One region of the Bacillus sp. XF8 genome, then DNA from elsewhere that is predicted to be linked to it. Evidence: riboswitches for the same ligand, from Rfam matches in the RefSeq annotation. Region 1 holds a riboswitch; the other holds the start of a gene.
What was found. A riboswitch is a leader RNA that binds a small molecule or an ion and turns the genes downstream of it on or off. The one in region 1 is predicted to bind S-adenosylmethionine.

Region 1 (15,229 bases):
AGAGAATGAACAAACGTTAAAACAGCTTCCTATTCTTTTAAAGAAATGAAGCATAAAAAATAAAAACTCCTATTTTAAGTAGGAGTTTTTATTTTTTATAATATCTAAGATTTTTTCAAACGAACTGAAAAATATCCCTTGACCTGAAACGCTTTTCATAAATTATAACTAAGGTGTGCTTGACGATGCGAACATGGAAACGATACCTCGTTTGTGTATTTATACAAGTATGTTTATTTATAGAAAGTGGTGACGGAACAATGAAACTAATCGCAATTGATTTAGATGGAACTCTTCTTTCCGGAAATAAAATGATTAGTAAAGAAAACGCAGAAGCTATTCGGAAATGTCAGGAGCAGGGGCATATAGTAGTGATTTGTACAGGACGTTCTATAGTAGATATTGAACGTCTATTACTCGAAGCTAATTTACAATGTCCTATTATCGCAGAAAACGGTGCTCTTATTTATACGGATCAAAAAATGATGAAGCGATACCCAATTCAAAATACACAAGCATTTGAAATTGTCGAGTATCTTGAACGAAATCGTATGTATTATCAACTATATACAGATCGAGGTGTATACGTTCCGGCGTATGGTGAAGAAAGTGTAAATCAGGAAATAGAATGGATAAAAAGGTCAAAAAAAGATATAGATCAAGAAGAGCTAGAAATCATCGCAGCATTGTATCTTGAACATACAGCATTTCATATAACAGAAAGTTGTAAACTGATATTAGAAGAAGAGATTTATGTGCATAAACTTTTACCATTTTCCTATAATATCGAGAAATTACAAAAGTTAAAAAAGCATTTTCAACATAATACAGAGCTAGCAATTACTGCTTCGTATTGGCATAATTTAGAGATAAACCATTGTGACGCCCAAAAGGGGAATGGTTTATATACTTTAGCTGAACATCTTAATATTCCAGTGGAAAATACTGTTGCAATTGGTGATGGGTTAAATGATATTTCTATGATGGAAAAGGCACATATATCTATCGCAATGGGAAATGCAGTGGACGAAATTAAACGGATTTGTCACTATGAAACGCTATCGAATGAAGAACACGGAGTTGCACATGCTCTTTATCAATATGTCATGGTAAAAAAGTAAAAAAGAATCCATCAAGGATTCTTTTTTACTTTTTTATTAGGGGTAAGGTATTCTATGAGATTCATAGAAGCCTTATTACATTTTATTTTATAGAATATACTGGAAGAATTGTATATATTTTTTTGAATATTTTGTGAATTATTTGTGAATATCACATTTATGGCAATTGAATTATACACCATTTTAAACAATTTTTTATTGAAAAATAAAATTTATTTGAATAATTATGCTTCTACTATATACCTACGAGAACATTATTCGTATAATGGAGAAGCGTGAATAAAAAATGGTATTAATTTTACATATAGAGGTGGAAAGAGGATGAATGCTCGGCTATTGGAACTCATTGATGTGAACACAATAGAAACCATGGCAGAACAATTTTATAAATTAACAAATATTTCGCATCAACTTATTGATCAAAATATGGAATGTGTTTTTTCATTCGGTATCGATCAAAAAGAAAATATACAACTTACAAAGATTGAAATTCCGTTTTTTTTACATGAGCAACATCTTGGATCATTTGTTGCTTATTCAACAAAAAATGACATCCGTACTTGTCAAAAATACTTCGAAATGCTTTCAAATCTCATTGTAGATAGTGCAATGAATAAACTTCAAAACCAAACAAAAAATATACATTTACTTTCTCAAAAAGAAGAACAGCTACATACCATTTTACAAAATATGCCTATTTTAGTCGATGCTCTCGATAAAGATGGAAATTTCATATTATGGAATCGTGAATGCGAGCTTGTAACGGGCTATGTTGCGGAAGAAATTGTTGGAAATCCAAAAGCACTTGAATTGCTATACCCTGATGAAAGCTATCGCAAGCAAATCCAAAAGAAATTTTCTACTCGCGGAAAAAGTTTTCGAGATTGGGAAATGAATTTAACATGCAAAAATGGAGAAATAAAAACAATCATGTGGTCAAATATTTCAGAGCATTTCCCAGTACCTGGTTATAGTTATTGGGCAGTTGGCGTTGATATTACTCATCGAAAAGGAATTGAAGAGCAATTAAAACAACAAACTTCTGAGTTAGAGCTTATTTTCAAAGCATTACCTGATTTGTGTTTTGTAACTGAAGCTGATGGAACAATTATAGATTATAAGGCCGGTTCAACAGCTAAGTTTTATGTACCTGCAGAATCGTTTATGGGGAAGAAGTTTTACGAAGTCTTGCCATCACCTGTAGCACAGCAATTTCGTGAAGCAATTCACCAAGTACAACAAAAGGAGTCGACAGTCATAGTCGAATACCCGCTTACACTCAAGGGGAGTATTAGTTTTTTTGAAGCCAGGTGTTTACCAATGTTAAAAGATAAAATTATGATAATTGTTCGGGATATTACAGAACGCAAAAAGACTGAGGAGTTATTGAATAAATCAGATACACTTGCAGCGATTGGACAATTAGCTGCAGGCGTAGCTCATGAAGTAAGAAATCCGTTAACAGTGATTAAAGGATTTATTCAATTATTTCAAATTAACCAAGAAGAACAAGATAAATATTTTGATCTTATGCTATCAGAAATTGAGAGAATTGAAGCTATACTACATGAGTTTTTATCGATTGCAAAGACTGATGTCATTCCAACTGAAAAGAAAAATATTTGTTCGATATTAAGAAATGTCGTTTCGTTAATCAACACAAAGGCAATCATGACAAATATTCAAATTGATCTGCATATAGAACCAGAAGAATTAATGATTGATTGCTGTGAAAATCAATTAAAACAAGTTTTTATTAATATTTTACAAAACTCAATTGAAGCAATGCCAGATGGAGGGGAAATCTCTATTTTTGTGAAAAAATCAGAGCGTGAGGAAGTTATTATTAATATGGTTGATGAGGGCGTAGGAATTCCTGAAGAAAGAATAAAAAGGCTTGGAGAACCTTTCTATAGTACGAAAGAAAAAGGAACGGGTATTGGGTTAATGCTCAGTTATAAAATTATTGAAAGTCATCAAGGAAGAATTAGTATTATGAGTGAGGTGGGAGTAGGAACATCGGTTACTATTTATTTACCCCTGTTTCAAAGTGAGCAGGTTACTTTTCATTCAGCTATGCCCTCTATAACAGGCGCTTTGCAATAGAGATTAATGAGGAGATTATTTTCCCATTAATATAGGGCAATAATAAAGAAAAGAAGCTATCTTATCATTTGTAAGATAGCTTCTTTTCTTTATTATCCAGCGAATTGCACTGCAGTTTTAGCATGTAAAAAAGCAGTGTCAAATACAGGGATAGAAAGATCTTTCTGTGAAATGAGTAGCGGTATTTCTGTACAACCTAATAAAATTCCTTCTGCACCATTTCCAATGAGCTTTTGAATGATTTGTAAGAAACAATCTTTGGATTGCTGTGAAATAATGCCTTTACTTAATTCTTGAAGAATGACATGATGAATGAAATTTCGTTCTTCTTCTTTCGGAATAATTGTTTCAATACCATAATTAGCTAGTCTTGTTTTGTAAAAATCTTGTTCCATTGTCTGTTTTGTTCCAAGTAAACCAATCCGTTTCACATCATGTTCAACAATTTCTTCAGCACTTACATCACCAATATGAAGAAGGGGGATAGATATTGCTTGTTCTACTTCTTCCGCAAATTGATGTACTGTATTTGAACACATAAGTATACAATCTGCACCAGAATATTCTACTTTTTTTGCTACTTGAACGAGTTGATTTTGCACTTCCTCATATTGTTGATTTTGTAATAAATTTGTCACTTCACCAAAATCCATACTATATAAAACAAGCTTTGCATTATGATTATATTGAGATAGAGTTAGCGTATTAATATGTTTATAATAAAGAGATGTTGATTCCCAACTTAATCCACCAATTAATCCAATTACTTTCATGTCCAATTCCTCCCGCTAACATGTTTGTAACGTTAATTATTCCATAATTCCGATAAGAATACAATGATTTGTTTGATAATTTCACATAAAAGTAAAAATAATAAGAAAAATATTGAAATCAATTTGCATTAGTACAATAATACAAATTACAAACGAATACTTATCTAGAGAGGTGGAGGGAACGGCCCTATGAAACCTCAGCAACCCTTATTTACTACAAATAGGAAGGTGCTAATTTCGCAAAGGACAGATTGTCTTTTGAAAGATAAGAGGATCATATATTCATATGCAAATGGCCTCTTATAGCAGAGGTCATTTTTTATTGGGGGGAGGGCAGTGAAGACTCATAATTCAGTATTTTTTTACATAGGACTAATAGAAACTAACTAGAATGAGAGGGGAATTCATATGAACAAATTATCTACAAAATTAGTTGTAGCAATCGGAATTGGTTCTGCAATATATGGTGTACTAGGTCTGTGGGGGTTTTCAATTGCTCCAAACACATTTATTAAGCCTGCCATAGCTATATTAACGATCTTTAGTGCAATTTTCGGGCCATTTGCAGGACTTTTGATCGGGCTTATCGGTCATACGGTCACAGATACGATTGCTGGATGGGGAATTTGGTGGGGATGGGTAATTAGTTCAGGTATTATTGGATTTACGATGGGACTTGTACAAAAGCGAACAAGTTTCAGCGTAAAAAATGGAACATTCCATAATCGTGATATTTCATATTTTGCTGTAACAGGTTTAATTGGGATTGTCATTGCAATTATATTTGCCGGTGCTTTCGATATTATCCTCATGGGAGAGCCTTTCGATAAAATTGTTATTCAAGTACTTGGTGCAACGATTGCAGATGTCCTTGTTTTCTTAATTCTTGGTTTACCAATTACACTTGGATTAGCGAAAGCAAATAAAAAACATACACATTTAAAAATTGAAAAGTAGGGATATTACTATGAATCCGATTATTTCTTTTGAACAATTTACATTTCAATACCAGCGGGTAAAAGAGCCTACTTTAAGGGATGTTTCATTTCATATTTATCCAGGAGAAAAAGTGTTGATTGCCGGCCGAAGTGGATCAGGAAAATCAACATTGGCCCATTGTATAAATGGGCTTATCCCTTTTTTCTATGAAGGTTCAAGCACTGGAAGAATTTCAATATGTGGTAAAGATCCACGAAAAGGCAGTATTTTTGAGCAAAGTAAGCATGTGGGAACTATTTTACAAGATCAAGACTCCCAGTTTATTGGTTTAACTGTAGGGGAAGACGTTGCTTTTTCGTTAGAAAACGATTGCGTGGAACAGAAGAAAATGAAGGCTGTTGTTATGGACTCACTGCAGAAAGTACAGATGCATACATTTCATTCACGAAGCCCACATGAATTATCTGGTGGTCAAAAACAAACTGTCTCTCTTGCTGGACTACTAACGACAGATGCTGACATATTACTATTTGATGAGCCATTAGCAAATTTAGATCCCATAAGTAGTTTGAAAACAGTAGAACTTATTCAAAAGGTACATCAACAATTAAATAAAACAATTGTTATTATTGAGCATAGAATAGAAGAAATATTAAAATTAGACCTTGATAAAATCATATTAATAGAACAAGGGGAAATTGTAGCAATCGATTCACCAAAAAGGATTTTACAAACAAATATTTTACAAACTATAGGGTTAAGAGAACCTGTATATATTGAAGCGTTAAAAAATCTAAAAATGAATATTTCAAATGAAGAAATATATCCAATTGAAACTTTAAATAATGAGAAGTTAAATAAAACGGTGAAACAATGGATGTTGAACGCTACTGCTTCTAAAAAACAACAAAAAAAAGAAATCTTATGTCAAATAGAGAATCTCTCATTTTCATATTCTCACAAAAATTTTACATTAAAGGATATAACACTCCCTATACGAAGGGGAGAAATTTTAGCATTATTAGGTCATAATGGTGCAGGTAAATCTACATTTGCCCATATATTAACGGGAATGAACAAAGCTAAGGAAGGAAAAATTATAATTGATAATGAAAATATAACTTCATGGTCTATTCGTAAGCGTGGAGAAGTAATCTCATACGTCATGCAAAATCCTAATCACATGATTACACAATCTACAGTTTGGGATGAAGTTGCTTTTTCATTAAAATTACAGAAGGCTTCTATTGCAGAAATAAATAAACGAGTGGAAGATGCATTGCAAGTTTGTGGGTTATATCCATTTCGAAATTGGCCGATTCAAGCGTTAAGCTACGGGCAAAAAAAGAGGCTTACCATTGCATCAGTTTTAACATCAAATCCAAAGCTTATCATATTAGACGAGCCAACAGCAGGACAAGATTATTTTCATTATAAACAATTTATGTCTTGTATAAGTCTATTAGCAACACAAGGCATATCATTTATTTTTATTACACATGATATGAACCTAGCTTTAGAATATGCAGATCGTGCGGTTGTCCTTCATAAAGGGAAAATACTTGCTGATGATACTGTTCCAATCGTATTAGCAAGCAGCATAATATTACAACAAGCTAATTTACAGGAGAGTTCGCTAACAACATTAGCAAAATTAAGTAAAGTTCCTTTCCCAGAAGTTTTTGTACAAATGTATATGGAAGCAAAAAGGAGGGGGGATTATGAGTAAATCAGATTTATTTTATATAGACAATCATACATATTTTCATCGTATGGATGGCGCAATTAAATTGTTATTATTTATAATTTGGATGACTCTTACGTTTATATTTTTTGATTTTCGTATTTTACTATGCTTGTTTTTCATTGGTTGTTTAGGATTAGTGGTTGCTAAAATCCCTGTAAGAAAAATTGGCATTATTTTTAGTTTCTTTTTCACATTTAGTATGCTAAATTCAGTGATGATTTTATTAATTACACCAACCCATGGATCTGAGTTAACTGGTACAAGTACTGCATTCTTACATATTGGATATGCTACGATTACATTCGAAACATTATTCTATGCTCTTACGCTCTCATTAAAGTATTTTACGTTATTACCATTTACACTTATTTTCATATACACGACACACCCAAGTGAGTTCGCAAGCAGCTTATATAAAATTGGTTTACCTTATAAGATTGCCTATGCAATAAACATTGCGCTACGTTACATACCAAATATACAAGCGGAATACAAGTTGATTAAGCACGCTCAAGAAGCCAGAGGTGTACCATTTGAAAGAGGAGAGGCAAATTTTTGGAAATGTATTAAAAACCGGGTACTCATTTTTTGGCCACTTGTTATTCAATCTTTAGAGCGAATCGATACCGTTTCAAATGCGATGGATTTACGAGGATTCGGAAAAAAAGAGAAGCGAACATGGTATTTTACAACAAAGGCAAAACAAGAGGATTATATAGGACTCATTATTGGCATTATAATTTTATTACTTGCCATTTATCTAAAATTCAATGTTTTCAAAGGGTTTTGGTATCCATTGTAAGTTTTTTCGTTGTTATGGGGATAAAATTTAGGCGCTCAGCGGAGTGTCTTTTTAATTTTATCAAGACATGCTCCAAAATCACATAGATACATACTGTATAATACGAACCCGTTAATAAACGATTAATTATCCATTAGCTTTATACTAAAAGGAGGAGAAAATATGAGTTTCGGTGGTTCTTGTGGTTTTGGAGGAAGCTTTGCGTTATTAGTTGTGTTATTTATTTTATTAATTATTGTTGGATGCAGCTGCTGGGGCGGAGGGTATTAAAACACATACGATTTTTTAATCATTCGTCACAGAATCATGTAATCAGAAAAACTATTAAAGATACTTTTTTTAGTATTAATACGAGATTCAACATGAAAAAGGAGCTATCATGCTCCTTTTTTCAATAGAAAGTTTCTAGAGTTTTGAATTATTTTTGTGTACCGGTGATTGATTCTAATTGAGTTTTACAAATAAAAAACTTAATGAATAAATACGTGAAGAGTGGTACAGCTATGATTTAAATCAAAATGTTACCGAAATGACAAAGTTTAATTTCACATGATTTATGTTGCAATATTTTATAGGAATTTATGATGCTAATCCTTTTTGATTCTTTTTCCTAAAAACCCTAAGTCTACTTGTAAGGCTCACTCATTACAAAGAACAACATGTACAGATTAATAAAGATTTTAAATTCATTTACATAATGTTTATTTAATCAATGAGATGAAGTTACAGTAGATGAGATTAAAAATGATGATATTCATTTTCTATGTAATTTATGGAACAAAATCCATCGTAATTTATTCTAAATAGTTGCCAGAATAGAAAAAAAGAAGTACCACATAATAACAAAAGTGAGTGAAAAGACACATCGTCAAGTGTACTGTAAGAGGTGATTTATAGCACAACATTTAAAACAACAAACCATCTGTTTTTCTATCTAAATAAAAAGATAAAAAAACTTAAGGAGCAACTAAATTTATTTTTTAAAAACGAAAATCAGCTTCAACGTTATCAAGAACGTATAACAGAATATCATCACCAGCTTATGGCTAACAAATTATAAAGGAATTAATAATAAAAGGAGAATGTTCATGTACTAAAATTAATTTTTTATATGCGTCATTTTTTTAGAGCTACTTTTTTGAAAAAGAGTCGGGAATGATTACAGATTGTTGAGGTGATTATATACATGCCAATGTTAGATGTGGACGGTAGTAGTTTGTATTATATCGTTAAGGGAAAAGGGGTTCCTATTGTTTTTATTCATCCTCCTGTACTTACTTGTATGAATTTTGAGTACCAAATAGAGGAATTATCCCGAAATTTCAAGGTGATTGCTTTTGATATTAGAGGACACGGAAGGAGTCAGTATTCAAAACAACCGATAACCTATCGGCTGATTGCTGAAGACATTAGATGTTTGTTGGATCATTTGGAGATTAATAAAGCATTTTTATGCGGATATTCGACTGGAAGCTCTGTCGCATTAGAATTTTTGCTGGCTTTTTCTGAAAGAGCATTAGGGGGTATTCTAATCGGGGGAATGTCAGAAGTGAGGGATGGATATTTAAAGAATAAGATTTCACTTGGCGTGAAACTTGCAAAAGCGGGTGCAGTTTCATTTTTAGCATTGTCTATTTCATGGGGCAATTCAAATACACATAAATTGTTCAGAAAGATGTTTAAAGAAGCACGAAAAGGGAATGCCAAAAATATAGAGCAGTATTATCGTTATAGTTTGCATTATAATTGTACGAATCAGCTTAGAAATATTCAGCTTCCGGTTTTGTTGGTTTATGGTAAGAAAGATAAAGTATTTTATAGTCATGCGAAATTACTGCATGGAGAATTGCCATGTAATGAATTAAAATTTATTGATAACGTAAAGCATCAAATTCCTACAAAGGCAGCGAAGCACTTAAATGAAATGATTCAGCAGTTTGCTTTTATCCATACTGAGATGAATAAGAAAGAGACTTTTTCTTTACCCATAAAAAGGTAAATTTATTTCGAAGTTACATACATCTATTGTGTCAGAAATTCAATGGGAAGGGAGCTATCATGCTCCTTTTTATACTTAACATTTCAAATTTTTTTGTACAGGTGATTGTTTCGGATTGAGTTTTTTATAGAAAAAATAAAAAGGAGCATAGAAGCTCCTTTTTAATCAAGATGTTATTTTATTAAGCAATCTCATTATTTTGTGGAAATGTAATCGTTAAAGTGGTTCCTTTATTAACGATACTCTTTATATTTAAAGTGCCATTCATCGTTTCAATGATTTTTACTGCAACCATAGTACCTAAACCTGTTCCTTTTGTTTTTGTACTAAAATATGGTTCGCCAAATCGATGTATTTGCTCTTGTGTCATACCAATTCCGCTATCTTTAATGACAATAGTGACTTTGTTTTCAAAAATAGATGACTCGACACTTAGTTTTCCACCATTTGGCATCGCTTCAATGCTATTCTTTATTAAGTTTAAAAAGCATTGCTGGAAATGTTGTGTATTCCCGGTAATGGAACCTGTCACTAATTCCTCAGAAATATTTATAGAATTCATATTACATAATGGCATCATCATACTTATTACTCTTTTTAATTCTTGATCTATTACAATGGTATCAAGTTTTTGTGATGCAGGTTTAGCAAATGTTAAGTAGTCATCAATGATAACCTGAGCGCGGTTTAGCTCTCCAAGAATATGTTCAATATATTGTTCTCGCGACTCTTGTGATAAATCTGGAGTTTTCAGGAGCTGAGTAAATCCTTTTACTACAGTAAGAGGATTTCTCACTTCATGTGAAATACTCGCAGCAAGTTGACTCACAATCTCCATCTTCTCCATTTTTACTAATTTAGATCTCATAAGAACTGCATCTCGTAAAATTTCGTTCATGTATACAACAAATAGCATGACAATTGGAGGCAGTAGAATAAAATAAATAATATATGATTTTGTAACTGGAAAATCTGATAAAATCACAACGATAAAGGTTGTAATTAAGGCCAGTATAAAAGGTAAAGTCATAGACATTATAAGCTTTTTCTTTCTATTTAATTGATTAAATTTAGAAGAAGAAAAGGCAGTGAAAATAAGCATTGTAATATAAACAATAACCGTTAAAAAGTTCACACCATAAAAAATAAATCGAATCAATAACATAATAGTTAATAAGGCAATCCCAACTGGTAAACCACCATAAAGCGTACCAATTAAAAAAGGGATCTGTCTTAAGTCATGAACGCAATTTTCATCGATGTATATAGGGTATTTCATGCATAAAATCAGTGGTACACTGGTACATATAATAATAAGAATCTTTTTGTATTTTTTTAAAAACATTCCGTTATTATATATAAAATAAAAAACAAAGACGCTACTTAAAATGTAAAGCAAATTATTTAATACGTTTTGGTTGATGTATACAAAATTCATCTAACACGCCTCATTATTGTAGTTTTCAGTACTATAAGTTATTATACAGAAAAAATGTAACTTCTTCATGTATTATTATTTTACTAAAATGAAGAGGGCGTTACTTTTAAATGATCATTTTGTTACGAGCAGATTTCCATGCTATGTAAAATTCCTCCACCGAAGCATAACGCTGATTTCTATTTTTTTCTACCGCACGAGATACTACGTCATACAGTTCTTTTCCTGCTTCCCATTTAGTGCAAGAGCGATCACGCTCTCCTCCTAAGAGTGCAAAAGCGATTGCTCCCATATTAAATACATTCGTTTTCCCATCAATTACTGCGCCTAATTCGAATTCCTCTGGTGACATAAATCGTGATGACCCCCAAAGTCTTCCCATTGTATTGATATAAGGTTTCTTTTTATATAAGTCGATATCACAAATTTTCATTCTATTTGTTTCAAAATCATATAAAATGCTCCCGTCATAAAAATCAATTGCTACATAATTTTTTCTTTCAACATGAACATGGAAAGAAAAAATATGATCTAGTGAAATAAGACGTTCTTCAACTGATAACTGTTTATAGCGATAAAATGGGGAATCTGGATTACTATATTTCGCTGGTGGTGGAAATGACCAATGTGAATGAAGGCATTCCCCGTTAAACCAATTAAAGATTGCCACATAGCCATTCTGTACTTGAAAATGATCTACTAATTCAACTAAATGGTTATGTTTTAAGTTTTCATAAAGTAACACGGCTTGTTTTAAATTCGCAATTGCATCAACTGGAACTCCTGTATACTCCATTGTCTTTGCCCCAGCAAATTTAACAAAACTTTTCTTTCCGTCCTTTTCAATACCAAAGCAAATATTTCCTGAATCTTGTTGATCAAAAACTGCAAATACTTTACCAAGATTTACAAGCCAACTGAAGTCTTGTTGTTCTTTTAATTGAAAAGTGACGTCATCTAAATGAATTGTAATAGGAATTTCGTTCATTTTACACCTCTTATTTTGTATAATCAGATTAAACATTAATATATTCGAGGGAAATAATGAAAGTCCTGTTTCGATTAGTTAAAAAAGATTGCTTATAAAATTAGATACTGAGTATGAAAGGAGAAAAAGATGGATAAAGAAATTATCATTGAACCATATAATTCAAATTGGCATACGGAATTTATGAAAGAGAAAGAAAAATTTATCACATTACTAAAAAAGGAAATTTTAGCGATTGAACATATTGGAAGTACGTCAATAGAAGGTTTAGGTGCAAAGCCACTTATAGATATGATGATAGGTGTAGAAAATTTAAATGTAGTTAATCAGTGGATAGACCCACTTCAAACAATAGGATATGAATATGTATTTCATAAAGAATTCCCAAATAGGCGTTTTTTTAGAAAAGGGAAGTGGAGAGCGGGTACGCATCATTTACACGTCTATATGTATGAAAGTGAGGAATGGAATAATAACCTGCTATTTCGTGAGTTTCTGAGAAAGAATGAGTGGGCTCGTGCAGAATATAGACAAGTAAAGCAGGATCTCGCTGCGAAATATCCATTTGATCGAGTTGCGTATACAAAAGGAAAATCTCCATATATTGAAAAAATCATTTCAATAGCACAAGGGAATTTAGATGAAAGCACTAATTAAGTATAGTCTCTTCTCGTATTTAATGAAATGATACATTTTATCGAGTGACTTGATAACTGTATAGGAATATAGCTGATGTATTAATATGTTGTTCAAAATCTTATCTCTAAGTAAGAGATTCCCGTGAACACGTTAGTTAGCAGGAATCTCTACTTCCAAATGGGGATAGTTCAAGGGTTTGTATACCTCATCCATCCACTCTCCGATCGTTTCGCTTTATACTTACCGTAAGACAAAAGTTTCATTGCTGAACGAGTAGCTGCGTGAAAAACTAAACTTATCTTCCATTCTTCCTCCATTTCATTAGGATAGGACGTGGACTCGTAAACATAATAGGCAGCCATGATGCACGGGATTACTTGCTCCGGCTCAAATTCATATGCAGCTACATCATCAATAATTAAATCAATGATGCAGTGGTTCCCATCTTTAACTTTTTTCTGGAGTAACGTTTTTACCGCTTCTGGTACTAATTCTAATACCTCGTCTTTCATAACAATCACCTCATTCTTTATGATGTCCAAACAGCTTTAAAAAAATATGAACGTCTTGTATCAAATTGGGTGAAATTTGAATCTTAATTTCGCAGGTTGAATAGAAGCTTAAACATAACGTGTAAGCTTCTTGAATTCATTTTATTACTGTTTCTAGTAATAATAATCGCTTCTTCCATCAGTAATGGATACTCGAGCAGTAACCGCCGATGGAAGAGGGGAATGATCATACAGAATCAGAGGTAACAAGAATTCTTGATGGGCCACCGAAAAGAGAATGTCACTTACTTGTTATTTATTAGTAAATGATATCAGTGAAAATTATTAAAAATGAAAAAAGCCCTGAAAAAAATCCAGGGCTTTTTTCATTTTTTCTTCGGTCTTTCAGCACGAAGAACAGCGTCATTCGTTGGTGTGTTAGGTACAAAATTGCCATGGTTGTCGATGCTGTGCGCTTCTTTATCGTATTGTCCGTTAGCATTACGCTTCTTTGTTGTAAACGGGTTTTGATTGTGTCCCATGATTGTCACCTCCAATAAGCATAGTATGCGCCAACAAGAACGTGTTTTGTCAAAAAGAAAGTTCACAAAAAGTGGAAAAATGGTTGTAAACATCATCGATTCATAGTGCATTAGACTAAAAAGATTAAAACGATGAACAAAACATACACTTTTTGTATCCCTTAAAGAAATGAATAAATTTTTTTATAGAATAATATGAGACTACACTTACGAAGTAATCTGTATTAAATAGTTCCTTTTGTACAAAATAGGTACGAATCTTAATAAGAGGAGGATAATTTATGACTAATCGAAATGATAATCGAAAACGCAAAAACAAATATCCGAATAACCTAAAAAGCGATACTGAATTCTCAAAAGATGTAAACATTAGAAGTGGAGTAACCAAAAAAGATTTAAATAAATAATGTTTAAATTGAGAATATAATTGAGAGTAATTATAGAAATTGACACAGTATTTAATTAGTCTTGAGCATAGAGAAAAAGAAAAGATGTGCAAGCTGACGTGAGCTTGTACATCTTTTCTTTTTTGATTAACCTAGTCAGAAGGGTTTCTTGATTCAAACTCTACACCATTGCTATTTCAAATTTCATTTACCGTATTTTTACAATAAAAATAAATTGTGTATTTATTCCACATGATTACCATCAGTGAATTAGAAATAACTACTATATTGCAAACGATTCTAATTCAAAAGAGTATGCATGAAAAAGTTGTAGTATGGAATTATATTGCATAAAGGGTTTATAAAACATTATTGAACAGAAGAATGGGGAATCTTATCATGAAACTAACACCAGAACAACGGATTCAATTACATGGATTTAATAACCTCACAAAATCATTAAGTTTTAACATGTATGATATTTGCTATACAAAAACAAAAGAAGAACGAGAAGCTTATATAGAATACATAGATGAACAATATAATGCAGACAGACTAACCAAGATTTTGAAAAATGTCTCGGACATTATAGGAGCACATGTACTAAATATTGCTAAACAAGACTATGTACCACAAGGGGCAAGCGTAACTATATTAGTATCAGAAGGCCCGGTGGTAGAAGTGCCGACGGAATCATTCACTGAATCTCCTGGACCTCTTCCTGATTCAGTTGTCATGCAGTTAGATAAAAGTCATATAACGGTTCATACCTATCCTGAATATCATCCAGATGAGGGGATCAGCACTTTTAGAGCAGATATTGATGTAGCTACATGCGGTGAAATCTCACCTCTTAAGGCATTAAATTATCTTATCCATTCATTTGATACAGATATTATGACAATCGATTACCGTGTTCGGGGATTTACAAGAGATATAACAGGTAACAAATTATTTATTGATCACGAAATAAGTTCCATCCAAAATTACATTCCAAATAACGTGAAAAATCTCTATGATATGATTGATGTTAATGTCTATCAAGAGCATATCTTTCATACAAAATGTAAACTAAAAGAATTTGACTTAAACAATTATCTATTTGGATATACACAAGAAAAATTATCCGTAAAAGAACAAGAGGAAATTACAAAAAAATTAAAAACAGAAATGGATGAAATTTTTTACGGGAAAAACATGAATCATGGATTAATTGAAGAGGATTTGGACGATAATTCTTTTTGAGGAACTACAAATA
Region 2 (15,229 bases), on a different contig from region 1:
AGTTATATTTATCGAATGCCCAAATGCGTACTCTATTTGGTAGAACAAATATGAATGCAGCATCTCGATTTATTTCAGAAATTCCGACGGAGTTACTAGAATCATTAAATGAAACAGCGCCAAAGCGTGAAACGTTTAGTGCAAAAGGAAGAACGGCTGGTGCGACGACAATGACAACACGTTCTCGCTCTGCATTTGTACGTCCAACTGTAAAAACGACAGGAGGAGAGCAAATTGGCTGGGCTGTAGGTGATAAAGCATCCCATCAAAAATGGGGAGTTGGTACAGTTGTAAGTGTGAAAGGTGAAGGTGATGCAAAAGAATTAGATATTGCATTCCCAAGCCCGATTGGTATTAAACGTTTATTAGCAAAATTTGCACCTGTAACGAAACAATAGAAAGGAGTAAGGATATGTCAAAAGAAGAGGCGAAGCAGCGTATAGAAGAACTTCGTGATATGTTGAATGCATTTAACTATCAATATCACGTATTAGACAATCCTTCTGTTTCTGATGCGGAATATGATCGCGATATGCAGGAGCTTATAAAATTAGAAGCAGAGAACCCAGAATTTGTAACAGAAGACTCTCCCACCGTTCGAGTTGGGGGAGCAGTGCTTGATATATTTGAAAAAGTAACGCACAAATCACCGATGTTAAGTTTAGGTAATGCCTTTAATGAAGGTGATTTACGTGATTTTGATCGCAGGGTGCGTCAAGGAATTGATGGTTCAAATGTAAGATATATATGTGAACTAAAAATTGACGGTCTTGCGGTTTCCCTTCATTATGAAAAAGGACGCTTCATTCAAGGGGCAACACGTGGTGATGGCGTAACTGGTGAAGATATTACGCAAAATTTAAAAACAATTAAAGCGATTCCTCTTCGTTTGAAAGAAGAAGTAACATTGGAAGCGCGCGGCGAGGCATATATGCCAAAGCGTTCATTTGTAAAATTAAATGAAGAGAAAGAACAAAATGGTGAAGCTGTTTTTGCTAATCCTCGTAATGCAGCAGCAGGATCACTTCGTCAGCTTGATCCAAAAGTTGCCGCAAAGCGTAATTTGTCAATGTTTGTGTATGGCCTTGCTGATGTGCAAGAAAAGATGATTGCATCCCATGGTGAGTCACTAGACTTCTTAGGCGAGCTTGGATTTAAAACGAACCCAAACCGCCGCACTTGTGAAACAATTGAAGACGTAATCGCTTATGTAGAAGAATGGCAGGAAAAGCGTCCAAATCTTGATTATGAAATCGATGGGATTGTAATTAAAGTAGATGATGTAGCCTTGCAAGAAAGTTTAGGAACAACAGCAAAGAGTCCACGCTGGGCAATTGCCTATAAGTTTCCGGCAGAAGAAGTTGTAACGAGATTAACAGGTATTGAACTGAGCGTGGGACGTACAGGTGTTGTGACACCGACTGCAGAACTAGAGCCAGTTCGAGTGGCAGGAACAATTGTCCGCCGTGCATCTCTACATAACGAGGATTTAATTCGTGAAAAAGATATTCGAATTGGCGACTACGTTGTTGTGAAAAAAGCTGGAGACATTATTCCAGAAGTAGTTAACGTTATTATCGATAAACGTACTGGTGAAGAAGAAGAGTATCGTATGCCAACCCATTGTCCGGCTTGTGACAGTGAACTTGTTCGTTTAGAAGAAGAGGTAGCTCTTCGTTGTATTAATCCAGCATGCCCAGCGCAAATTCGTGAAGGGCTGATTCATTTCGTCTCAAGAAATGCAATGAACATTGATGGACTCGGAGAGCGTGTTATTACACAACTCTTTGAAGCGGATTATATTCGGACATTTGCCGATTTATATCCATTAACGAAGGAACAATTGTTACAATTAGAGCGTTTTGGTGAGAAATCAGCCTCTAAATTAGTACAAGCAATTGAAACTTCTAAGGAAAATTCGTTAGAGCGTCTATTATTTGGACTGGGTATTCGTCATGTCGGTGCAAAAGCTGCTCGCACGTTAGCTGAGCATTTTGAAACGATGGACCACCTTGTAAAAGCAACAGAAGAAGAGTTAAAAAAGATTAATGAAATTGGCGAGAAAATGGCCCAATCGATCGTAACGTACTTTGATAATGACGACGTGTTAGAATTATTACAACAATTTAAACAGTACGGCGTTAACATGACTTACAAAGGCATAAAGCGTGCTGATTTACAAAATATTGCGTCTTACTTTGCTGGAAAAACAATCGTCTTAACAGGAAAACTAGAAGTTATGGGGCGTAGCGAAGCGAAGAAAAAGATTGAAGAGCTAGGTGGAAAAGTAACAGGTAGTGTAAGTAAGAGTACTGATTTAGTCGTTGCCGGTGAAGCGGCAGGATCAAAATTAGCACAAGCGAAGAAACATAATATTGAGGTTTGGAATGAAGAGAGGTTCTTACAAGAGCTGAATAAGTAAGAGGTGCAAACTTACCATGAAAAAAATAGCATTAGCGGTATTAAGCCTAGGTCTACTTGTAAGTGGATGTAGCACGAGTATAAAAAAAGAAGAAAAAGTTGTTGAGAAATCGGGCAACTCAAAAGAACAAGCGATTGTTCCGAAATATTCTATTTCTGATGAGTATTACAAAACAACGGTGCCATTTGAATCAGGTTCTGCACGTGGTTTAGCTGTACAACAGTTAAATAGCCGTCTGGATATAGATGAATTTGAAACAGGATTAATGCGCATTGCAAAAGAATCATTTAGTACGAAAGATTATTTGTTTCAAGGTGGTAAATATTTAGACAAAGACACAGCTCAAATGCTTGTAAAGAGAAAGCGCACAGATGCTGAGCAAAAAGAGTTAGAGGAGAAGCTTGGCAAAAAAGAAGCTGATAAAATTCCTAACATCGGATTGAATCCACCATTAGAAGGAGGATCAGAATCATTAGAGGTTCGAAACAAGAAAAGTAAAATCTATCTTTCTAATATTTTAGAGCATGATTATTATGCGCGCAAAGGTGATCAAGTTGAATTGGGTGGAGTTGTTGTTGGTCTAGCGATGAATTCAGTTCATTATTTTAATGAAGAACATGGGTATCCGCGTGAAGCTGATATTTCAGAAGACGACATGTTAAAAGAAGGTAAACGCATGGCGCAAGAGATTTTAACATTGATGCAACAGAAAAATCCTGACTTGAAAAATGTCCCAATTACGTTTGCAATTTATCGTCAAGGAGCAAAATCGGCACTCGTACCAGGGAAATTCGTATCGTACGTTCAAGTAGATAAAGGTAGCGATAAAATAGGGGATTGGAAAGCAATTAATGAAAAATATTACTTGTTTCCTTCTGAATCAGCAAAAACGGATGTGCGTGAAGATTACACAACTGTAGAAAACTTTAAAGCAAAATTGAGCGAGTATTTCAAAGGCGATTATACAGCTGTTGTAGGAACAGGATTCTATAAAGATGATCAATTAAAAGAAATGAAGGTTGAAATTCCTGTCCAATTTAATGGAAAAGCAGAAGTAATTGGATTCACGCAATACGTGGCGGGACTTGTTATGCAATACTTCCCGAACTATGTTAAAGTACAGGTGACAATTAAATCTGTTGAACGCCCAGAAGCGATTATTATTCGTGATGCGAAGCAGGATGAACCATTTGTGAAAATTTTAGATTAAGAATAAGAGCTGTTCCTATATGGAACGGCTTTTTTTATTCCGAAATTTTGTTATAATTTCTAATGTTGTGAACAAAAAGGGGTAAGGAGAAAAGACATGGATGAGTTAAGCTTACAGATTATCGTATTACTCGTTGCTTTTGGATTTTTGGCTTCATTTATTGATTCTGTTGTTGGAGGAGGGGGGCTCATTTCACTTCCGGCACTTATGTTTGTAGGATTGCCGCCAGCTTCGGCAATTGCAACAAATAAGTTAGCTTCGACGATGGGGTCGTTAACAAGTACAATTTATTTCATTCGTTCCAAAAAAGTTGACTTTCGTATAGTAGGAAAGTTAATCCCATTAACTATTATTGGAGCTATTGCAGGGGCTTTAGTTGTAAAATTTATTCCACCAGATATTTTACGTCCACTCGTACTGGTTATGTTGGTATTTATTGCAATTTATATTATTGTAAAAAAAGATTGGGGAAGTGTTTCCACCTATAAAAAGATGACAAAAGGAAAAGCATTAATGTTTTACTTCGTTATTTTAATTGTAGGATTTTATGATGGATTTTTTGGACCGGGGACAGGATCTTTTTTAATTTTTGCATTTTTATTAATTGGTTTGGATTTTATTCGAGCAGCTGCATCTGGAAAAGTTTTGAATTTCGTTAGTAACATTGTATCTTTAATTACATTTTTATTTTTAGATATTATTCATTTTGAATACGGTATTATTATGGGGTTATCTATGATTTTAGGAGCATATTTAGGATCGAAGTTTGCTGTGCAAAAAGGTGTTGGATATGTTCGTACCTTATTTTTATTAGTAACAATTCTATTAATTGGAAAAAATATTATGGAATATGCTCATATTATTTAGCTTCATACGTATGTATGAAGCTTTTCTTTTTTTTATTATATTTTAAAAATTAATTAATTTTTAAAATATAAGTCTAGGAATATTTGAATAAATCTAAATTATCGTGTAGAATAATGTTGTAAAATGTAAACGTTTTTCTAAGGGGAGGCTAAAAGGAATGGTAGTAGCATACAAACATGAGCCATTTACAGATTTTTCAGTAGAGGCTAACAAGTTAGCGTTTGAAGAAGGTTTAAAGACAGTAGAATCTTATCTTGGACAAGACTATCCATTAATTATCGGGGGAGAAAAGATCACTACAGACGAGAAAATCGTTTCTGTAAACCCTGCGAATAAAGAAGAAGTTGTGGGCAGTGTTTCAAAAGCAAGCCGTGAATTAGCTGAAAAAGCAATGCAAGTGGCGGATGAAACATTCCAAACTTGGAGAAAGTCAAAACCAGAAATGCGTGCAGACATTTTATTCCGCGCTGCCGCAATCGTTCGTCGTAGAAAACATGAGTTTTCTGCTATTCTTGTAAAAGAAGCAGGTAAACCATGGAATGAGGCTGATGCTGATACAGCAGAAGCAATCGATTTTATGGAATATTATGGTCGTCAAATGTTGAAGTTAAAAGACGGTATTCCAGTAGAAAGCCGTCCAATTGAATATAATCGTTTCTCTTACATTCCATTAGGAGTAGGTGTTATCATTTCTCCTTGGAATTTCCCATTCGCAATTATGGCAGGTATGACAACAGCTGCATTAGTTTCTGGTAACACAGTATTACTAAAACCAGCTAGTACAACACCTGTAGTAGCAGCGAAATTTATGGAAGTGTTAGAAGAAGCAGGCTTACCGGCAGGTGTTGTAAACTTCATCCCTGGTAGCGGATCTGAAGTTGGTGACTACTTAGTAGACCACCCTCGTACACGTTTCATTAGTTTCACTGGATCACGCGATGTAGGTATTCGTATTTACGAACGCGCAGCAAAAGTAAATCCAGGTCAAATTTGGTTAAAACGCGTTATCGCTGAAATGGGCGGTAAAGATACAATCGTTGTTGATAAAGAAGCAGATCTTGAATTAGCAGCAAAATCTATCGTTGCATCAGCATTCGGATTCTCAGGACAAAAATGTTCTGCTTGCTCTCGTGCAGTAATCCACGAAGATGTATACGATCACGTATTAAATCGTGCTGTTGAATTAACAAAAGAATTAACTGTAGGTAACCCAGCTGAAAAAGGAATGAACATGGGACCAGTTAATGACCAAGCTGCATTTGATAAAGTAATGAGCTATGTTGCAATCGGTAAAGAAGAGGGTAAAGTAGTAGCAGGTGGCGAAGGTGACGACTCTAAAGGCTGGTTCATCCAACCAACAATCGTTGCTGACGTTGCAGAAGATGCTCGCCTAATGAAAGAAGAAATCTTCGGGCCAGTAGTAGCATTCTGTAAAGCAAAAGACTTTGATCATGCACTTGCAATTGCAAACAACACAGAATACGGTTTAACAGGAGCAGTTGTTTCTAATAACCGTGAACATATCGAAAAAGCGCGTGAAGATTTCCACGTTGGTAACTTATACTTTAACCGTGGATGTACTGGTGCAATCGTAGGTTACCAACCATTCGGTGGCTTTAACATGTCTGGTACGGACTCTAAAGCGGGTGGACCTGACTATTTAGCACTTCACATGCAAGCAAAAACTACTTCTGAAACTCTGTAAGAAATAGATGAAAAAGCCTTCCTCTAATAGGGAAGGTTTTTTTATGTAAGAAAGATGTTGATTGGAAAATTGTTATTTTCTTTAAAATATGAAAAGAAACAAAACCATTAGAAAATTTAATTCATTCGTCATATTTTTCTGTATTAATTTTTTGAATTTCCTGTATAATACAATTTGAAAGAAAATCTATGGTTAGACAAAAGGACGCTACTTTCGGTTTTGCTCACTGAAAGTGGTGTTTTTTTATTTTAGTAACGTAACTTGTAACAAATTATGATGGAATGAAGTGTAGAAAATTAAGAAAAAACAGACGTCTATCGAATGATACGGAATAATAAAAGTTGGTACAGAGGAAAATAAGGTGAAAGTAAAAACAAGTTCGGGAGACTTCAAGTTATGGTAACCTGTGAATAACAGTATAAAAAATCATGTCTCCGTCTGTGAGAGACATGATTTTTTATTTCAGATCGAGTTTCTAAAACTTAAAAACTCTTCTGTACTCATGACATCTGCATATACGTCATTCAAACTTGCTAAAATTGTATTGTGAATATAAACAGCAGGAATAGTAGCATTTTTAAATAGGAGATCTTTTGTAGCACATGCATCGTGCACAATCGTACATTGAAGGCCTAAATCAAAAGCAGCTCTTGCTGTAGCATCAATACACATATGTGTCATCATTCCGCATATAATGACATGTTGAATTTCTAAGCGTTGCAATTGCTCTAGAAGGCTAGTTTCTCGAAAACTATTTGGATAGTGTTTGAGGATAACCGTTTCATCTTTTAATGGACGAACATTTTCATGGATGTGAACGCCTTCTGTGTTAGGGAGAAAAAAAGTAGCATTTTCTTTAGTAGATACATGTTGGATATGAAAAATAGGTTGATTCACTTCTCGAAAATGCTGAAGTAGTTGACTTGCATACTCGCTAGCTTCTACTGCGTTACGTAATTCCATCCTTCCATTTGGGAAATAATCATTTTGAATGTCAACGAGTAACAGGGCTGTTTTCATATCATCTATCGTCCTCCGTTTTTATTTCGTATTCATGTAATGTTATTCAATTAGTAGAGGATATTTTCCTTTCTGAAAGAGTGCGTGAAGAAGAATTTTACATAAGGTTAAAATTCATTCCTTTGTAATGAAAAAGTGTTCTGATTTTATTTGAAAATTTCAATAGAAAAATAATTAATATATTTTAGAATGTTTGTGTTGACTCTTACTTTTCAGAGTTTTATAATAAGAATTAATTAAATGACAATTAAATCGATACACTCTTATCCAGAGAGGTGGAGGGACTGGCCCTATGATACCTCAGCAACGGGTTTTTTTAATACCGTGCTAATTCCAGCAAGCTCTAATAGGCTTGGAAGATGAGAAGATGTGAATGAGTATATAAGTGCTCTTCTTCTTATTTTTATTATGGATAAGAAGAAGGGCGCTTTTTATTTTACCTCAAGGCTCTGCTTCAAGTTGTTACAGCATATAGGAGGGAAGAAAATGATTTCTTTTGAAAATGTAAGTAAAGTATATGAATCAGGTGGTCAAACAGTTCGCGCTGTTGAAGATGTAACCTTATCAGTTAAAAAAGGTGAGATATTTGGCATTATTGGTTTTAGTGGTGCTGGAAAAAGTACACTGTTACGTTTAGTGAATATGTTAGAACGACCGACAGCGGGAACGATTTCAATAGATGATAAAGATATTACTTCCTTATCAACGAAAGAGTTACGAAAGCTAAGACAAAGAATCGGAATGATTTTTCAAAGTTTTAATTTATTTAATTCGAGAACAGTGTTTGGGAATATTGCTTATCCATTGAAATTAGCGAAATTACCAAAGAATGAGATAAAAGAAAGAGTAAATGAGCTGCTGAAGTTTGTTGGATTAGAAGATAAAGCAAACTACTATCCAGAACAACTATCGGGTGGTCAGAAACAACGCGTAGGGATTGCGAGAGCACTTGCGACATCACCGGATATTCTCATTTGTGATGAAGCAACATCTGCATTGGATCCTGAAACAACAACAGAAATTTTAAACCTATTAAAGAAAGTAAACAGGGAATACAATTTAACAATTCTTCTGATTACACATGAAATGCAAGTTGTGAAAGAAATTTGTCACCGCGTAGCTGTTATGGAAAAAGGAAAAGTAATTGAAGAAGGAACGCTATTTGATGTTTTTACGAAGCCAAAAACAAAGACGACTCAAAATTTTGTTCGCTCTGTTGTTAACGACCACTTACCGGAAAGTGTACTTACGAAAATTCAAAATGGCGGACAGATTTACCGCTTAACATTTACAGGTGAAGAGACGGGGCAGCCATTATTATCGTATATTGCTAAAAACTATAATGTGGATATAAATGTACTCTATGGAAATATTATTGAACTGCAAGGCGTTTTATTTGGAAATCTTCTCGTAGAACTGCAAGGTGAACAGAAAGAAATTCAAAAAGCGCTGCAACATATAAGATTGCAGGTTGAGCTGAGGGAGGTTGAAGGTTATGCGAGTTGATTGGAGTGTATTTTGGCCACGCATTTTAGATGCAACAGGAGATACCCTCTTGATGGTAATTGTAACCCTTATATTTGCCACAATACTTGGTATACCCCTAGGTTTACTTTTATATGTGACAAGAAAAGGGAATTTCTTAGAAAACAAACTGGTTTTTTCTATTCTTAATATTTTCATTAATACGATTCGCCCGATCCCATTTATTATCTTTTTAGTAGCTTTAAGTCCTTTAACGCGTACTGTTATCGGAACAACAATCGGAACGGCAGCAGCAATCTTTCCAATGACGCTGGTTGCTTCAATTGGAATTGCAAGAATGGTAGAAACAAATCTTGTTTCTGTTCCAAAAGGAGTGATTGAAGCAGCGCAAGCGATGGGAGCATCACCACTAAGAATTGTTTTTGAAATTCTTGTTCCAGAAGCGTTAGCACCATTAATTTTAGGCGTTACGTTTATGACGGTTGGCTTAATCGAATTTTCAGCAGTTGCTGGTCTTGTCGGCGGCGGAGGTCTTGGTGATTTAGCAATGACATATGGTTATCAACGCTTTGATACATCGGTTATGTTCGTGACAGTTGTATTACTTATTATTCTTGTACAAATTGCACAAAACTTAGGAAACTATTTCGCTAAAGTATTCTTACATAGATCATAAAGGGAAGAGAGGGAAAGAAAATGAAAAAGATATTAGCATTTGCATTATCAGCGTTGGTTAGCGTATCGGTATTAAGCGGCTGTGGAGCTGATGCAAAAGAAAAAGTAGTTCGCGTCGGTGTAACAGGAACGGATGGAGACGCTTGGACTATTCTTCAGAAGAAAGCTGAAAAAGAAGGAATTAAAGTTAAACTTGTAGAGTTTTCGGATTATACAACACCAAATAAAGCATTAGCTGATGGGGATATCGAATTGAACTCATTCCAACATATTGCTTTTTTAGAGCAGTTTAAAAAGGAACATAAGTTAGATATTACAGCTGTTGGTACAACACAAATTGCACCAATGGGATTATTCTCTGAAAAATATAAAAAACCAAATGAGATTCCAGATGGTTCAGAAATTGCAATTCCCAATGATCCAACAAACCAAGCGCGTGCATTAAAACTCCTTGATGCAGCTGGATTATTGAAATTGAAAAAAGACTTTGGTCTATTTGGTGATCCAAGTGGTATTGCTGAAAATCCAAAAAAATTAAAAATTACTCCGGTAATTGCACAGCAAACACCACGTGTATTAAAAGACGTAGCAGCTTCTGTTATTAATAATGGTGTTGCAGGTCAAGCTGGTTTAAACCCAGCGAAGGATCCTATTTTCTTAGAGGATCCAAAAAATGAAAATGCGAAGCCTTATATTAATATCTTTGCGGCTCGTACGAAAGATAGAAATGATCCAACAATCAGAAAAGTGATTGAATTGTACCATTCAAAAGAAGTAGTAGAAGCAGTTAAGAAAGAAACAAAAGATGGTGCGATTTCAGTAGACCTTTCACTTGAAGAGTTAGAGAAAATCGTAAAATAATATCGGGTTTAACGAACTAACAGTAGGAACCCCTCCGCTGTTAGCTCGTTCAACATATAATCATACCTAACAGACGATACCCTAATTTTGTACCTTCCAATTCTGTATAATATAAAATCCAATGTCTGTTAGGTAGAGTGAAAGGGCCAGGAGTTTTCCTGGTCTTTTTTTATTGGATTAAGTAAAGAAACTAGCTGAAAATAAGGTAATCCAGATTATAACAGGACAGGAGAGTAAACTGCAAACAAGTGTAAGGACTAGTTTCTTTTTTTGAACTCTTATTCTTATTAAGGAAAATAAGTAGAATGAAAATAGTACAATCACAAATGCTGATATCGTCCCAGGATTGTAAGAGCGATAAACGAAAAATAAAATCGTATGTTGAACCGCATTAAAGAAAATAGCACCTTGTATGAAAAGAATCCAGTAAATAGACGATATAATTTGGATTTGATATAGGACAATAAAGAGTAGAACAAGGATTGATAATATACAAATGGCTATCATAAATTGCTGATGACTTATGAAGTTGATAGAGAATTGATCAGTGAGATACTGAGGCATACGAATAGATTCTTCAAAATTATGAATGAAAAATAATAAAGGGATAAACCAAATTATACGATTAGTAGAAGGAATTTTAATACTGGGTGTTTTCATCAAATACATCACCCCCGCATAAAGGAATGGAAAGCCCCTAAGAAGAGGCCTTCTCCGTTATTATTCAATCGTAATACTTTGTAAGTTGCTTTTCGTATTTTGTGTTTTTTCTTGCTTATAAGAAGAAAGCTCCTCTTGTAATATATTTAGCATCTTGTTAGCAGATTGTTGAACTGGGGGTGGTAGTTCGCCTAGGATATACATTCCAACCTCTAATTTCTTACGAATGATGTGTCGTAGTAATTCCTCACGCATGAACCACACCTCCAAAATGAATGTTTAGTACATCCCCTTCAAATTTCGCTCCTTGAATGGATAAATGTGTTAACGTTTTAGGTAACGTAATGTTACGTTTAACAGAACCGGCGCGAATGATGAGTTCATCACCTTTTTGATTTAACGATAATTCACTTTTATCAGAGAATGGAATAGAGAGGACAAAAATATATTCATCGCCATCTTTTTTTACATATTGTGTACGCCCGTTGAATTTTACGGCAGTTGGTTCTACATCACCTTTGAATAAAGCATCTGCTACGCGCTCTAGCATAGGTAAGCCAACTACTTCTTGTTCAAACATTGGGGTTTCATAAATAGGAAGTGGTTGGAAGCTATTTTGAATTAATATTTTATATTTCTTTTGAGCATCTTTCCACGCTTGGAAGTAGGAGTCGGTAACAGTATCAGGGATGACTCGGTTAATCATGATCGCATCCACGTTGTAATCATATAAATTCAAATAGGTAAAACTACGCTGAGCTTCTTTAATAACCATTTTTTCTGGATTTACAACAACGCGAATACTTGTCACTTCCCGGTTAGATAAAATATCACGCATTTCTCCTAGCTGTTCAAGCGTATTCGTTAATTCATCCATAATATCATCAGTAGGAAGAGGGACTCCCAGAAGTGGTTGTGCAACAGGACGGACAACTTTTAAAACTTTTCTTTTAATCGGAAAGAGTTTTTCCATCCACCAGCCGAGCATATCAGGAAAGCTTAACATGGCAAGAGTTTCTCCAGTTGGTGCACAGTCAATAATGATGACATCATATGTTTTTTGTTTATAGTAATCGAGTACACGGAGTAAGCTAATTAAGTCTTCCATGCCAGGAAACATCGTTAATTCTTCCGTTGTAATATCATCAGCAGCTTTTGATGTGAACAGCAACGTAATATATTTTTGTAATTTTCCCCAGCCCTTTTCCATTTCATAAATTGTATTGATTTCTTGCGCCCATAAATTTTCACGAATTTCTTGTGGATCAGAAGATAATTTTATGCCAAATGAATCTCCTAAACTATGAGCAGGATCTGTGCTCATGACTAATGTTTTTAAGCCTTTTTTTGCACTTTGAAGTGCAGTTGCTGCTGAAATACTAGTTTTCCCTACGCCGCCTTTACCTGTATACAAAAGAATTCTCATATTTATATCCCCTTTGTTTCGGTAGTCGAATATTACGAATGTCGAAATATATTTCTGAATAAAAACCCATAAAGGGCTTTATTCAATCGGAATGTTTTTTATCTTAGGTGAAGGAAGTTTTTCTTCTGTTTTTTGTTGTGACGTAGCGATGTGGTTCATAATCTTTTGGAAGATTTGTAGTAAGAATGCTTTCTCTTCCTCTGATAAAGCTTCCGTCACAATGCTAAAGTAGTGAGCCGCATTTTGTTTCACTTCTTGGGTGAGCTGTATGCCAGTTTCTGTTAAGCGAATTAATACAATACGTCGATCACTTTCATTACGATAGCGCTCAATATATCCTTTTTTGACAAGACGATTAACAACACCCGTCGTTGTGCTCATTGGAATATCAAGAAGTTCGGTGATTTTCGTCATCGTAATATCTGTATTTCGCTCCATCCATAACAAACAGAAGACTTCCGTTTTAGAAAGTGATAAATCAAGGCTTACCCATTCTTCTGGATAGAAAAGCTTCTTGGCGTTATCTAGCAGTAAGTCTAAAAAATGTTCATATTGCAACAATTATTTCCACTCCCGTATATTTCGAGGTTCGTAATATTTATTTTTATTTTATGCTGAGTTGAAATAAATGTCAAATATTTATTTCGATTTTTCTGTCTGTTTGTATAAAGAATTTTATATGCTAAAGCAATACAAAAGAAAGGGATATTCTGCATGACATTTCATAATAAGTTGTTCAATTCAATGGAAAGTTCTTAATTAATAGAAGTACAAGTAATATGAAGAATTTATTCTTCATAAGAGTCAAGATAAGTTTAAGAAAAAGGAGAGAGCCGTGGTGCTCTCCTTTTTCTAATAACAGACTGAAATATAACATTCAAAGAGGAGGATGATATATTATGTTAGCGGGAGATAAACAAAAAATGTAGTTCCTTCTCCAACTTTACTCTTTACAGATACCGTTCCGCCATGTGCATGAGCAATGGCTTGGGTAATAGAGAGACCTAGACCGGCTCCACCATGCTGCCTTGTTCTAGAACTATGTATTCGATAAAAACGATCGAATACATAGGGAAGATTTTCTGATTCTATGCCCGAACCATTGTCCTGTACTGATATTTCCACTTGATTGTACAAGACCATTAAAGAAATTGTTATTTTTCCTCTAACAGGGTCAGTATATTGAACTGCATTGTGAAATAAGTTTAAAATCACTTGCTTAATCTTATCGGCATCATAATTCCCTTTTATGCCTTCTGTTAGATCGTATGATATCTGTCGGTTTCCTCCCAAAACGCTTAATTGCGGCTCCATCTGCCGAATAAGTTTAGTAATATTGGTTTCCGATAAATGTAGTCCAGGCTCACGGTCCATCTTTGCAAGAAATAATAAATCTTCTACTAGCTTGATGATGCGCTTTGATTCACCATGCATACTATTTAAAGCATTATAAAGCTGCTCAGGGCGATCTGCTGCACCTCGTAATAACACTTCTAAGAAACCATGAATTGACGTAAGCGGTGTTCTTAGTTCGTGAGAAGCATCGGCGATAAAACGCCTCATTTGTTCTTTTGTTTCCCTTTCATACTCAAAGGATGCCTCCAATCGTTCTAACATGCCGTTATATGTTTCTGATAAACGATCAATTTCCTCTTGCCCTTGATGTGTGGGCAGGCGCTCGGCTAAATTACCCGCATTTGTATTTTTCACTGCGTTTACAATGTTAGAAAGAGGGACAAGTGTTTTTTTCAGAACCGGTAAATATAGTGCTAAACCGGCAATTAGAGCAAGTCCGGACAGAACAATGAAGGTAAGTAGTTGCTGAAATAGAACATCACGTAAAGGAGCAGTATCTGTTCCGATTTGAAGAATATAATTAGGAGCTTGATCTAAATTACCATCCGAACCATCAGGAATGCCTCGAATTGGTCTAAATACTATTAATTGTTCTATTCCTTCCTTATTACGTACTACTCTATATTCGATTTTTTTATGACTCGAGAACTGTTCTAATATTTTTGTATAATCTTTGTTTGACAGCTTTGGAGAGGACATTCCAGTACTCTCTGCGAGATCTTCATAACGACCGTCTTTTCCGATAACTGCAAGTGAAATATCTTGTGAAAACAGGAATTTTGGTCGGTTAGGTTCAGGATGGTTTTCTACTTTATTTTGTGAATCAAAGGGAAGTAAATCTATTTCTGGCGGTAAAGACATCATCTTTGCTCGTAATGTTTCAGCCTCGTTGTTATATAGAAAGTCTTTCATCACCCAATATTGCAAAAGACCAATACTCAAAAGAATAAGAGATAAAATAAATAATGTTCTCGTTAGGAGTTGACGGCGCAGAGAGCGAGGCAAAAGCACCTTTTTTATAAAAGAAGTAATACGTCTAATCATGGTAAATCCACACGGTAACCCGCTCCCCTAATCGTACGAATGAGTTGGTGTTCCTTATCGTTTAATTTTTCCCTGAGTGAGCGAATATACACCTCTACAATATTTTCATCTCCTTGAAAATCATAGCCCCATACCTTATCGAGTATCATGCCCTTACTTAATACAATTCCATGGTTGATTACAATATATTTAAGCAGTTCATATTCCGTTGGAGAAAGTTCCAAAACTTTACCGTTAAATAGTAATTCTTTTCTACGATCATCTACTTTAAATGGACCGTAAATTACCTCTCCGAACAGATTCGGAAATTGATTGCGAAGACGAGCGTGTATACGAGCAAGTAACTCATCGAAACTGAACGGTTTTATGACATAGTCATCTGCTCCTAACGTCAGTCCCTTCACCCGATCATCCACTTCGTCTTTTGCAGTAAGCATGATCACAGAAGTGTGAGAACCACTTTTTTTAATCATACGGCACACTTCAAACCCGTCGATG

Region 2: it holds a riboswitch for S-adenosylmethionine, as region 1 does, so the genes downstream of both, J4P91_RS21465 (methionine ABC transporter ATP-binding protein) here and J4P91_RS13825 (ECF-type riboflavin transporter substrate-binding protein) in region 1, are expected to answer to the same signal.

What each region holds. Positions count from the first base shown of each region.
Region 1 is NZ_JAGDQK010000020.1:102,931-118,159, reverse strand. Features, by position in the region: gene J4P91_RS13845 (cytochrome P450) at 1-49, shown strand, start outside; gene J4P91_RS13840 (Cof-type HAD-IIB family hydrolase) at 261-1,121, shown strand; gene J4P91_RS13835 (PAS domain-containing sensor histidine kinase) at 1,443-3,227, shown strand; gene J4P91_RS13830 (aspartate/glutamate racemase family protein) at 3,320-4,000, opposite strand; SAM riboswitch class I at 4,158-4,272, shown strand; gene J4P91_RS13825 (ECF-type riboflavin transporter substrate-binding protein) at 4,409-4,957, shown strand; gene J4P91_RS13820 (ABC transporter ATP-binding protein) at 4,968-6,668, shown strand; gene J4P91_RS13815 (energy-coupling factor transporter transmembrane component T family protein) at 6,661-7,488, shown strand; gene J4P91_RS13810 (YjcZ family sporulation protein) at 7,651-7,758, shown strand; gene J4P91_RS13805 (alpha/beta fold hydrolase) at 8,675-9,487, shown strand; gene J4P91_RS13800 (sensor histidine kinase) at 9,669-10,925, opposite strand; gene J4P91_RS13795 (protein kinase family protein) at 11,032-11,913, opposite strand; gene J4P91_RS13790 (GrpB family protein) at 12,043-12,570, shown strand; gene J4P91_RS13785 (hypothetical protein) at 12,741-13,064, opposite strand; gene J4P91_RS13780 (hypothetical protein) at 13,430-13,585, opposite strand; gene J4P91_RS29420 (hypothetical protein) at 13,867-13,992, shown strand; gene speD (adenosylmethionine decarboxylase) at 14,371-15,216, shown strand.
Region 2 is NZ_JAGDQK010000037.1:48,700-63,928, reverse strand. Features, by position in the region: gene pcrA (DNA helicase PcrA) at 1-398, shown strand, start outside; gene ligA (NAD-dependent DNA ligase LigA) at 413-2,422, shown strand; gene J4P91_RS21485 (CamS family sex pheromone protein) at 2,439-3,632, shown strand; gene J4P91_RS21480 (TSUP family transporter) at 3,729-4,499, shown strand; gene pruA (L-glutamate gamma-semialdehyde dehydrogenase) at 4,657-6,204, shown strand; gene J4P91_RS21470 (cysteine hydrolase family protein) at 6,667-7,224, opposite strand; SAM riboswitch class I at 7,485-7,590, shown strand; gene J4P91_RS21465 (methionine ABC transporter ATP-binding protein) at 7,711-8,730, shown strand; gene J4P91_RS21460 (methionine ABC transporter permease) at 8,720-9,385, shown strand; gene J4P91_RS21455 (MetQ/NlpA family ABC transporter substrate-binding protein) at 9,406-10,245, shown strand; gene J4P91_RS21450 (HXXEE domain-containing protein) at 10,423-10,908, opposite strand; gene J4P91_RS21445 (DUF3926 domain-containing protein) at 10,966-11,160, opposite strand; gene J4P91_RS21440 (ArsA family ATPase) at 11,153-12,331, opposite strand; gene J4P91_RS21435 (MarR family winged helix-turn-helix transcriptional regulator) at 12,410-12,892, opposite strand; gene J4P91_RS21430 (sensor histidine kinase) at 13,229-14,731, opposite strand; gene J4P91_RS21425 (response regulator transcription factor) at 14,728-15,229, opposite strand, start outside.